DNA from 4 places in the Shewanella sp. S23-S33 genome. Region 1 is predicted to be linked to each of the others. Evidence: predicted binding sites of a transcription regulator. Region 1 holds the regulator's gene; each other region holds the start of a gene.
The links. Region 1 encodes sigma-54, which starts transcription at its own class of promoters, with help from an activator protein. Its sites were predicted from a motif close to GTTGGCACGNNNNTNGNNT; they were not measured.

Region 1 (3,181 bases):
AATCAGACGCTCCGGCGGATAAACCTGTAAAAAAGCAGGACTCTAAATGACCCAAATCACCTTAAGAGCACAAAATCTGGCGAAAAGTTACAAGAGTCGCCAAGTGGTTAAAGACGTCAGTCTGACGGTAAAAACCGGTCAAGTCGTTGGCCTACTCGGTCCGAACGGCGCGGGTAAAACCACGACCTTTTACATGGTTGTCGGGCTAGTGAAGAGCGATAAGGGACATATCTTTATCGACGATGATGATTTAACCGCAGATCCTATGCATCTGCGTGCCCGCAAAGGCATAGGTTACTTACCGCAGGAAGCCAGTATCTTTCGTAAGCTAACTGTTCATGACAACATCATGGCCGTACTGCAAACTCGTAAAGAACTTAAAAACGAAGAACGAGAAGAAGAACTAGAACATCTGCTCGAAGAGTTTCATATCACCCACATCCGTGACAGCCAAGGCATGTCATTGTCGGGTGGCGAACGTCGTCGCGTCGAAATTGCGCGGGCTTTAGCCGCTAATCCTAAGTTCATTTTGCTCGATGAACCGTTTGCCGGCGTCGATCCTATTTCGGTTATCGACATCAAGAAGATTATCGAACAACTCAAAAGTCGCGGCCTTGGCGTACTGATCACAGACCATAATGTCCGCGAGACATTAGATGTATGTGAACATGCTTATATTGTGAGTCACGGAAACCTGATTGCCGAAGGAACTCCAGCAGAGATCTTAGACAATCAGCAAGTTAGGGCTGTGTACTTAGGTGAACAATTCAGGCTATAGTTAATCGAGCGAAGCCTATGGAGACAATTTATACCGCCATTGGGCTTCACTCAAAATGATAATAAGCGACCTCATCCAACAATAATAACGTAGGGATCAGCGGTAACATGAAAGCGTCACTCCAGCTCAAACTGGGTCAACAGTTAACCATGACGCCACAATTACAACAGGCCATACGTCTGTTGCAACTGTCGTCATTAGAACTGCAGCAAGAGATCCAGCAAGCATTAGATTCTAATCCCCTTCTCGAGCTGGAAGAGGATCAATTCGACGCCACTAAAACCCCTGTAAACCAAACGCTATCCGATACGGATTTCAGTGAATCTAGCACTCTGCCACCAGAAAAAGACAGCTCCACCATAGACACGGCAGAGTCGCTAACCAAAGAATCCATGCCCGATGAGCTCCCCATGGACACCACATGGGATGAAGTGTTTACCGCCTCCCCAAACTCAGGCCCCGGCGGTAGTCGTGAAGACGATATGCCCTTCCAAGGCGAGACCAGTGAAGGTTTGTACGAACACTTAGAATGGCAAAAAAACCTCACGCCGTTTTCTGAAACCGATTTAGCCATTGCCACCGCCATTATTGATGCCATCGACGATCAGGGCTATCTCACCCAAAGCACTGAAGAAATTCTCGAAGCTATGGGCAATCCTGAAGTTGAGCTTGACGAAGTCGAAGCCGTACTCAAGCGCATTCAGCATTTTGATCCCATAGGCGTTGCCGCCCGCGATTTAAGTGAATGCCTGCTGATCCAACTGTCGCATTTCGCCGCTGATACTCCCAACCTAGAAAACGCCCGTATGCTGATCAAAGATCATTTAGATCTGATCGCCGCCCGTGATTTTAGGTTATTGATGCGTAAGACTAAATTAAAAGAAGATGAATTAAGGGATGGTATAGCACTTATCCAAACCCTCAATCCTCGCCCAGGTTTGTTGATCACGCCCAATAATGACGAATACGTTATCCCAGATGTGTCTGTGTCGAAGAAAAATGGCCGCTGGGTCGTTGAGCTTAATCCTGACTGCATGCCAAAAATCAATGTAAATCAACATTATGCTTCTATGGCACGCAGTACCAAAAACCAAGCCGATAGCCAATTTATTCGCGGCCATCTGCAAGAGGCTAAATGGTTTATTAAGAGCTTAGAAAGCCGTAACGATACTTTGCTTAAAGTTGCTAATTGCATAGTGCAATATCAGCAAGGTTTCTTTGAGTATGGTGAAGAAGCCATGAAGCCTATGGTGCTTAACGATATTGCCGAAGCGGTAGAAATGCATGAGTCCACCATCTCACGGGTCACAACTCAAAAATACATGCATACCCCTAAGGGACTTTTTGAACTAAAATACTTCTTCTCTAGCCACGTCGGTACTGACGATGGTGGTGAGTGCTCATCCACAGCAATCAGAGCCTTTATAAAGAAACTGGTTGCAGCGGAAAACCAGAAAAAACCATTAAGCGATAGTAAGATGGCACAACTTCTGGCAGAACAAGGGATCAACGTAGCCCGTAGAACCATTGCGAAGTACCGAGAGGCTATGCTTATTCCACCTTCTAATCAGCGTAAAAGTTTATAACCTACAGTGGATATCGGAGGACGTTTCTATGCAAATAAACCTAAGTGGACACCATGTCGAAATTACCGAATCGTTACGTGCATATGTAGAAGAAAAGTTTTCAAAACTTGAACGCCATTTCGAACAGATCAATAATGTGCACGTTGTGCTCAATGTTGAGAAAATGCAACAGATTGCCGAAGCGAGAATAAACCTCATAGGTGGTGAAGTTTTTGCTACTTCAGAGCATGCTGACATGTATGCTGCTATAGACGCCCTGATTGACAAGCTTGACCGTCAGGTTATTAAACACAAAGAGAAGTTAACAAAACACTAATAATGGAACTTTGTACCATACTGCGGCCGGAGTGCACTACCTGCGCCACTCCGGGCAGCAAGAAAAAGGTACTGGAACTCATCAGCGACTTAGTCGCTGCCCAGTACCCGACCCTCTCATCTCAAGAGATATTCGAAAGCCTAGTGGCGCGCGAAAAGATGGGGAGCACAGGTATAGGTAACGGCATCGCCATTCCACATGGTCGACTAGCCGATATAGATCAGCCCATTGCCATACTAATTAAGTGTGAAGAGCCGATAGCATTTGATGCTATCGATAAGCAACCTGTTGATATTTTATTTGCACTACTGGTGCCTGCAGACCAATGTCAGCAGCACTTAAGTACTTTGTCTTGCATGGCCGAAAAGCTGAGCGACAAGCAAATATTAAAGCAATTACGCAAGACGCATGATGAAACGGAACTCTATCAGGTAATCACTGGATGAAACTGGTCATAGTGTCGGGCCGCTCAGGCTCAGGCAAATCTGTCGCCCTTAGGGT
Region 2 (3,181 bases), on a different contig from region 1:
GAGCAATATAGCCAGGCGAAGCAACTAACAGGAATTGGCACTTCATCAGAGGTCTAGCAACCATGCCAAGCGGTAATTGCTCAGACATAGTTAATAGTAAGTCTAAGCCTTCGCTCACGACATCCACTTTATGGTCCAGTAAGCTCACTTGTAGCTCAAGCTCAGGATGTTTTGCCATAAAAGATGGCAACGCAGGAATGATATGCATCACCCCAAAGGATTGGGAAATTCCAACCTTAAGCACGCCGCGGGTCGCATCATTTAAGTTATGCACGCTGGCTATCGCTTGTTCAGCGTCACGCAGCAGTTCTTCACCTTGCAGATACAGCAAATGCCCTGCTTCAGTCAGGCTTAAGCTGCGGGTGGTACGTTGAATTAATTGAACACCAAGTCTATGTTCAAGATCGGCGACTTGTGTACTGACCTTAGACTTAGAGATCCCAAGCCTTCTTGCGGCGGCACTAAAACTACCTGCTCTGGCCACATGAGTAAAAATCGCAATAGGTTCTAACAGTTCTAACATGGAAGTCGCCTTAAGCTGTTTACGACAATGATATTAACTTTCGGTGAATAGCAGTGGTTAGCGTAATCATCGCTTAAAAATAACCATAGCATTGATATCTCGCATCAAAATGACATAACGCAGAGATTTAGACCGAAAAAGTCCACTAAAGTAGGGGGTTATATCTGACTGATATGCCAGCTTTTAATTATATTTTAAGAGTATACCAAATATTCGTCTCTAGACTGTAACATTCCGAACTAAATCGCTGCAAGCCTAGCCTATTAAGCCACATCAACTTAGCCATAAGGGTTGTAGCCACGATTAAACCGTAGCCAATAAAAAAGCCCCTAGTCGATAAATTGACTAGGGGCGTAGCATTCAAGTTTGACTCATGCACAAGGAGATAGAAGTTATTGCAGTTAAAACTAAGGGCGATTCGCAAGAACTATTTACAAGAACTATTCACGCAGTTCCTTGGTTGAGTTTTGTGTCAACACATAAGGTGCTAGTTCTGGCACTTCTTGGCGCAATTGATTTTCAAGCACTAACAAATTTTCAAATCGGTCGCACAAACGGTCAGCCTTAGCTTCTAATCCCTTAGATTGGCTCTCAACTTGTTGCTCAATATCTTGGCCTAAATTGTCCATTTTTTTGGAGAAGGTATCCATCTTGGCTTCAAAATTCTCACCGCCACCAGACATGATTTGGCCACCTAGGTTCATCATAATTGCGCCAATTGAATTCTGGACAATTTGTTCCATTTCCAGCTCAAATTCATCGTTAAATGTACTTTGCATCGAGTCTTCAGTCGCCCCTAAATAGAAGCTATCACCATTCTTGTAAGCCACTGAGTCAACCCGTTTTTGAACGCCAGCCATCATTTCATCAAATTTTGCACCAGCGGCATCACCCATTAAAGGTGTTAAGGCCATACCAACAGCTTTGGAAGCAAGAGATACTGCCTCATTCACCAGTTCAATCACTTCTGGCACTTGAGTCGAAACTTCATCGGCATATTGAGTAACCAATTTTTTCTGCTTGTCGGTTAAGTTAACTTGCTTACCTTCCACGAATAACTTGTCAACTTCGATACGATACTTTTCTGTGCCCTTCTCGCTCATGACTAATTTTTTAGGCTCAACCATAACGTCATAATTTAAGGAAACTTCACAGCGTTCATCTATTTCTGGCTCTGTTTGTGCTTGCGCCAGCTGTACGCTAGATGCTCCTAAAATCACGCCAGATAATGCAAATCCAGTTAATAACTTATTTAATTTCATTTTTGTTCGTCCTTTAATCTGAATAATTCGATAAACCTAAACTACTGAATAGCTTTTAGCAGGAGACGTGCCAACTTTATAACAATATGATTATGTTGGATTTTGAAAGTTAGCACTAAAAGGTCATTAGCGAAATTCGCTAACATTTAGTCTGATAGTGCTAATAAAAAACGAGAGATAAGACTAGAAAATAGAACGACCGAGACGCTGACTTAGATGCTCAAGCATCGCAGTGCCCGCAAGTGAGTTGCCATTATTATCGAGTTCTGGCGACCATACACAAATCGACAGTTCTCCAGGGATCACGGCAATAATACCGCCGCCGACGCCACTTTTACCTGGCATACCAACACGATAAGCAAACTCACCCGCACCATCGTATAAGCCCGAGGTTGCCAACAGAGCGTTAAGTTGTCGAGTTTGCACTTGAGAGATAAGCTCAGACCCTGTGATACTTTTGCCGCGATTAGCCAAATACAACATGGCCTTAGACAAGTCAGCACAATTCATCTTCAAGGCGCAATAATGAAAATAGGTGCGCAGCACAGTATCAACATCGCCTTGAAAATTACCAAAGGACTTCATCAAATAAGCGATAGCCGCATTGCGCGCACTGTGCTGATATTCTGAATCTGCTACTTGTTTATCGAAACACACTTTATCGTTTTGGCTTAGTTGCCTGACTAACTCAAGCATTCTGTGTTTAGGAGCACCTAAACGACTCTGCAATAAGTCAGCAATCACTAACGCGCCAGCATTAATAAATGGGTTGCGCGGCTTGCCACGTTCTAACTCGACTTGAACTAAAGAGTTGAATGAATGGCCCGAAGGTTCTTTGCCAACTCGGCTCCAAATTTCGGCTTCTTCATATAAAGTTAACGCTAAGGTTAAGCTGAAAACTTTGGAGATACTTTGAATCGAAAACGGCTCAAGGTAATCACCCGCACCTAAAGTTTCACCGTCAACAGTCGTGACGGCAATGCCTAATTTGCCAGCATCAACGCTGGCCAGTGCGGGGATATAATTTGCAACCTTTCCTTGGCCGAGCAAGGGTCGAACTTTCTCGACCACTTCCTCAAGTAATGCCAACTCGGGCATTAACCCCACCAAATGTCGTACAGTTCGCTAACTTCAACCTGAGACACTTTTTGGGTCGCCCAGAATGCCTTAACTGCAGCAATATCTTCTTCGGTACATTTACCAATCGTTTGGGTGGCGATAATGCCTTCCCATTCGATGTGGCCGCCGCCATGGAAACCTAATTTACGGGTTTCGATCACTTCATCGATGAATTTATCTACAGTTGCATCGATATCGGCTTCAGATACTGATGCATCAAAAGTCCAAGCCATATCGAAACCTAACTCTTGGAATTCATCAACGCGCATTTTCTTAC
Region 3 (3,181 bases), on a different contig from region 1:
CACCACCGAAATCGGCGTGGCCTGGGGTATCAACGATATTAATACGGTAGTCGTTCCACTTGATGGCAGTATTCTTTGCCAGAATCGTGATCCCACGTTCCTTTTCAAGATCGTTGGAGTCCATCACCCGCTCAGTGGCTTCTCCTCGGGTTGCAAGGGTGCCTGACTGTGACAGCAACTTGTCTACCAGGGTCGTTTTGCCATGGTCAACGTGTGCAATAATGGCGATGTTACGTAAATTCTCTAGCACGGATAAACCTCTTACCATCAAACAAAAATAGGGATATTTCAGTAATTCGTTATGGTGATCGAGCTCGATCTACCACAATAAAAAGCGTGCCATTCTACTCCAGAGCGGCCTTGGCGCACAGGATTATTTTTGAACACTTATAAAACAATCCGCCAATCCTTGGGTAATTTCCGCCAATCATCCACTGAATGAAATCCTCTGTAGCCAGAGTTAACGCTCTGTTTAATTGCCATATTCATAGGAAAAATCTGAGTTAAGCAGCTGAATTTGCTATTTTTCGTATTCAATGTTAGCACTGCTAATGTCGATTTAAGCATCAGCAAAATCGACTTAGACACAGAGAAATTACCACGTGAACACACTGCAATAAATTCTGCGGCACACTTAATCTAACGTTCATGTTGGCGTTTACACCCGATGGCATGAAGACTCACTCCATTGTCACGGGATACCTTTTTACGCATCACTGATTTCACTTGGCCTGTGAACAGCAAAGACATTTCGCACATGAGAACGAACTCTTTCCTAATAATATGATAATAAACCACTATTGGATTGATAATGCGTGGCATAGTTGGACAGACTAGCGTGGTTTTATGACAATTATGCGGCGGTTATGCGGTGATAAATAGTCCCGTGCAGTGCTGCAAGTATGTGCGAGCTTCACAGAGGCGGTACTTACTGAGATAGTGAAAGCCAAAGCGTCATTGCCATCTCAGTGCCATATAAGCGGTGCATGTTATCGCTGTGCATCCCAGCTTAAGGTTTGCATGAATCAATTCAGTGCGCACCAAAATGGAGTAATGCACCAAAATGCCACAGACAAAAGCACCATTATGGTGCACGCGCGAATCCAATTAAGTGCAACAAAGATTTTAAATCATGTTAATCAGTAAGTTAAATTATTGGCATGGATATCGCTTTATAGCTCGTAAGTTTGGCTCAAGATAAATCACTTGAGTTAAAAGATTATAGAAGGGGCATCCCTTTACCCTACCGGAGGCTTGAGAATGTCAGTTGAATCAGTTTTAAAGCAACTTGAAGAATTAGAAGTTAAGTTCGTTGATTTACGTTTTACCGACACTAAAGGTAAAGAGCAGCACGTATCTATTCCTTCTCATCAGGTAGATGCTGATTTCTTCGAAGACGGCAAAATGTTTGACGGTTCTTCTATCGCTGGTTGGAAGGGCATTAACGAATCAGACATGGTACTGATGCCAGATCCAACGACATTTGTACTGGATCCTTTCACCGAAGAAACTACAGCGCTGATCCGTTGTGACATTCTTGAACCCGGTACTATGACAGGTTACGACCGTGACCCACGCTCAATTGCTAAAAAAGCAGAAGCTTACCTGATCTCTACTGGTATCGCTGATACTGTATTGATTGGACCAGAACCAGAATTCTTCCTATTTGACGATGTCCGTTTCGGTACTGACATGTCAGGTTGTTTCGTTAAGATCGACGCTAAAGAAGCGGCTTGGAACTCAGGCACTAGCTACGAAGGCGGCAACACAGGTCACCGTCCATTTGTTAAAGGCGGTTACTTCCCAGTTGCACCGGTTGACTCATCACAAGACCTACGTAGCGCTATGTGTTTAGTGCTCGAAGAAATGGGCCAAGTGGTTGAAGCGCATCACCACGAAGTGGCGACTGCAGGTCAAAACGAAATCGCCACTCGCTTCAACACCTTGACTAAGAAAGCGGATGAAATCCAAATTCTGAAGTACGTAGTGCACAACATGGCACACGCTTACGGCAAGACGGCGACTTTCATGCCTAAACCCATCGTTGGTGACAACGGTAGCGGCATGCACGTTCACCAATCTCTGGCGAAAGACGGTGTTAACTTGTTCGCTGGCGACAAATACGCAGGTTTAAGTGAAACGGCGCTGTACTACATTGGTGGTATCATCAAGCACGCTCGCGCGCTGAACGCTTTCACTAACCCAAGCACTAACTCTTACAAGCGTTTAGTGCCACACTTTGAAGCACCTGTTATGTTGGCCTACTCTGCCCGTAACCGCTCTGCATCAATCCGTATTCCAGTGGTACCAAGCCCTAAAGGCCGTCGTATCGAAGCACGTTTCCCTGATCCACATGCAAACCCATACTTAGGTTTCGCAGCGCTGCTGATGGCGGGTCTTGACGGTATCCAAAACAAGATCCACCCAGGTGAAGCGATGGACAAAGATCTGTACGATCTGCCTCCAGAAGAAGCGGCTGAAATCCCACAAGTGGCAACGTCATTAGAAAACGCCCTTGAAAATCTGCAAGCTGACCATGAGTTCCTGACTAAAGGCGGCGTGTTCAGTGAAGATTTCATCCAATCTTATATCGTACTGAAAACAGCAGAAGCTGAGCGCGTAGCACGTACAACTCACCCACTTGAGTTTGAAATGTACTACAGCCTGTAATGGCTATCGCTATACAACCGGCTCGCTTTATGTAATTGATACAGAAAATATAAAAGCCTCGATAGCAACGCTATCGGGGCTTTTTGTATTTTGAAGGTATATACAACTTTTATTCAGATTCAATCGTCGCGTTGTTCTCTAAATAGGCATCATCGCCAACCACTCTTTTATCATTCAGAGAAGGCACGCCAGACACCGCGACAACAGCAACAATAGAGATAGATGGTTAAAAACCGATCTAAATTAAACAAGGGTGCGGCATAAAACCACCTATATAGTCGGAAGTTAACTACCGCGCCATTATTGTTAAGTGTCCACGCTTTATTCAACTAGGCTGGGTATTGTCAGGGGTAAAATCTGACAATTGGACTGGTTCGCCTGACTCAAATGACGCAAATGGTACACCATCTAACACGCGCTCATTTTTAAATACACGGATTTCAGAATCAGGTAACTGCGTCATCAGTAATGACAAGATAGTGTGCATCTTATCCAATGGGCAATGAAGACG
Region 4 (3,181 bases), on a different contig from region 1:
TTGGTAGAACCTTCAGAGACACAAAGTCGAATTATTATTCAGCGCTTACAACAAGAAGGTATTCTCAGCATTCAAACCGCAGAAAACATAGAAGCGGCTAAAGATATTATTGCTCGCCATAAACCTGACCTTATTGCGAGCGCCATGCATTTTAATGATGGCACTGCCATCGATCTCTTGGGCTACTTAAGGGCCAACGCTGACTGCAAAGATATCCAATTTATGCTGGTCTCGAGTGAGTGCCGCCGTGAGCAACTTGAAATATTCCGCCAATCGGGTGTAGTAGCGATTCTACCTAAACCCTTCAGTGCCGACCATTTAGGTACAGCATTGAATGCCACGATTGATTTACTCAGCCACGATGAACTCGACCTGAGTAATTTCGATGTACAAGATGTGCGTGTATTAGTGGTCGATGATAGCCGTATGGCAAGAAACGTCATTAAACGTACGATTGGTAACTTAGGGATGAAGCTGATTACCGAGGCCGAGGATGGCGCGCAAGCCATAGCGTTAATGAAACACAATATGTTCGACTTAGTGATCACTGATTACAATATGCCAAGTGTAGATGGGCTAGCTTTGACACAATTTATCCGCAATGAAAGCCAACAATCACACATTCCCATCTTGATGGTGTCTTCCGAAGCCAACGATACCCACCTCAGCAATGTGTCCCAAGCGGGTGTAAATGCCTTATGTGACAAACCCTTTGAACCCAAACTTGTTAAAAAATTACTCTATCAACTGTTAGAAGAATAAAACCAGAATAAAACTTAAGTCACGAACTGAGTAAATATTCTGCGCTTTACTGAACATCCTGCTGCACGCTAGACGCAAAAGGCTTTCCAAGCGTTAAACCTTATGGCATGTTAGGCACGCTTATTTCAAATAAATCTACGGAAAGAAGAGACAATAAAAATGAACAAAACTGAACTAATCGCCAAAATTGCAGAAAATGCCGATCTAACGAAAGTAGAAGCAGCACGCGCATTGAAGTCTTTTGAAGCAGCTATTACCGAATCAATGAAAAATGGTGACAAAATCTCCATCGTAGGTTTCGGTTCTTTTGAAACAGCGACTCGTGCCGCTCGCACTGGCCGTAACCCACAAACGGGTAAAGAAATTCAAATTGCTGAAGCGACAGTGCCTAAGTTTAAAGCGGGTAAAACCCTACGTGACAGCGTAAACTAAGTTATAAAATTCAATACAACGCCTCCATTGTGAGGCGTTTTTTTTGCCCAATCCCAGTGAAGCACTGAATATTTTTTGCACAACAAAAGTGCGCCTCTGCCCCACAAACTGGCAAATAAAAACATTTCATCAACATTGCAAGCTCTAATCCTTTGTTTTACATGGCATTGTAATAGTGGCATGTGATTAGCAAATCCTTCCTTAGAAAAAAACCAAGATGCACTAATGAACACAGCTGACTTTGAGTGTGCCAATGGTGAATCGATAAATAAGTCAATCGAGGGGATGAGCATGAAGAAATCACTGTACAGCGTTTTGGCCTTATCGACGGGAATGTTACTGGCAGGCAACGCCTTTGCAGCCGTATCAGGCAACATTGGCGGTACCTCTAATTACCTATGGCGCGGTGCGACCCAAACTAAAGATGCAGTCGCAATCCAAGGTGGCCTTGACTACAGCCACGATTCTGGATTTTATGCGGGAACTTGGGCATCGAATGTGGATTTTGGTGATGATACTAGCTACGAGCTTGATCTATATGCGGGTTATGGCGGCAGTATTACCGAAGACATCAGCTACGACTTTGGCTATCTCTACTACGCCTATCCAGACGCACCAGGCAGTATTGATTTTGGTGAGCTCCATGCTGCTGTCACGTGGAAATGGCTCGAACTTGCTTACTCCCAAGTCATCAATGCCGGTGACGATCTGGCCGCCGATCCTTTAGATAATAAAGATCTCAGTTATCTTGCCGCGACGGTATCCGTTCCTCTCACTGAAAAGCTGAGTTTATCAGTGCACTATGGTTACTCAAGCGGTGATGTCGTCCAATCTTGGTTTGGCGAAGATAATTATGCCGACTATAACGTGACTCTCAGCGCAGATACCAGCATAGGCACAGTGTCATTTATGGTCTCAGATACCGATCTCACCGATGATGATGCCAAACTAGTACTCGGATATTCCTACAGTTTTGATCTATAAGCTCTAAACATAAAAAACGCCACCTTAAAAAGTGGCGTCGTTTGATCACCATCACCTACTAGGCAATAATTGACCGGTTTGTTTTACGGGCCGCAACCATTTTCTCAATATATTCAACAATAGGCTCAGTCACTGAAATCCCTGTTGTTTGCTCAATCCCTTCAATGCCTGGCGCCGAATTAACCTCAAGGATCAGTGGGCCACGGTTAGAACGTAAAATATCTACTCCCGCGACAACCAATCCCATCGCCTTCACAGCGGCAATAGCCATTTTACGCTCAACAGAGGTGATTTTTACCACCTCACCACAACCCCCTAAATGCAGATTAGAGCGGAAATCGCCCTCGGGACCTTGACGCTTCATCGAAGCAACAACCTTGTCACCGACAACAAAACAACGAATATCACTACCATTGGATTCTTTAATGTATTCCTGCACTAAGATATTCGCTTTGAGCCCCAAGAATGCTTCAATCACGCTCTCAGCAGCCGTTTTAGTTTCAGCGAGTACGACACCAATCCCTTGAGTGCCTTCGAGTAATTTAATGACTAACGGAGCGCCGCCCACCATATTGATGAGATCTGGGATATCATTTGGCTTATTGGCAAAACCCGTCACTGGCATGCCAATCCCTTTGCGGGAAAGTAGTTGCAGTGCCCGCAATTTGTCCCGCGAACGCGCAATGGAGATTGAATCATTCGCGGCATATACGCCCATCATTTCAAACTGACGTACAACGGCACAACCATAAAAAGTCACGCTAGCATGAATACGCGGAATGATGGCATCAAACCCAACTAATTCAGTACCTTCATAATGAATGCTAGGTTTAATAGAATTAATATTCATATAGCAATTCAGCGTATTGATCACGACCGCTTCATGTCCACGACTTTGGCAAGCCGCGACTAAACGTTGTGTTGAATACAACTGGGGGAATTGGGATAAAATACCTATTTTCATTGCTGAGTGACCAACTTAAGCATGAGTGAATAAACCGTT

Region 2: ACHA99_RS07760 (YggN family protein) is a predicted target of sigma-54. The motif match lies at 1,842-1,860, and genes of this name have one in related genera.
Region 3: glnA (glutamate--ammonia ligase) is a predicted target of sigma-54. The motif match lies at 1,155-1,173, and genes of this name have one in related genera.
Region 4: ACHA99_RS19945 (TorF family putative porin) is a predicted target of sigma-54. The motif match lies at 1,369-1,387, and genes of this name have one in related genera.

Annotation. Positions count from the first base shown of each region.
Region 1 covers NZ_JBHFFD010000061.1:197,482-200,662, reverse strand. Annotated here, with positions in the region: gene lptA (lipopolysaccharide transport periplasmic protein LptA) at 1-50, shown strand, start outside; gene lptB (LPS export ABC transporter ATP-binding protein) at 47-778, shown strand; gene ACHA99_RS16835 (RNA polymerase factor sigma-54) at 886-2,364, shown strand; gene hpf (ribosome hibernation promoting factor) at 2,393-2,680, shown strand; gene ptsN (PTS IIA-like nitrogen regulatory protein PtsN) at 2,683-3,126, shown strand; gene rapZ (RNase adapter RapZ) at 3,123-3,181, shown strand, end outside.
Region 2 covers NZ_JBHFFD010000024.1:65,748-68,928, forward strand. Annotated here, with positions in the region: gene ACHA99_RS07755 (LysR family transcriptional regulator) at 1-523, opposite strand, end outside; gene ACHA99_RS07760 (YggN family protein) at 964-1,785, opposite strand; gene glsB (glutaminase B) at 1,969-2,883, opposite strand; gene ACHA99_RS07770 (YggL family protein) at 2,883-3,181, opposite strand, start outside.
Region 3 covers NZ_JBHFFD010000076.1:109,033-112,213, forward strand. Annotated here, with positions in the region: gene typA (translational GTPase TypA) at 1-250, opposite strand, end outside; gene glnA (glutamate--ammonia ligase) at 1,261-2,670, shown strand; gene ACHA99_RS22095 (hypothetical protein) at 2,996-3,181, opposite strand, start outside.
Region 4 covers NZ_JBHFFD010000069.1:218,426-221,606, forward strand. Annotated here, with positions in the region: gene ACHA99_RS19935 (response regulator) at 1-762, shown strand, start outside; gene ACHA99_RS19940 (HU family DNA-binding protein) at 922-1,194, shown strand; gene ACHA99_RS19945 (TorF family putative porin) at 1,486-2,178, shown strand; gene rimK (30S ribosomal protein S6--L-glutamate ligase) at 2,237-3,142, opposite strand.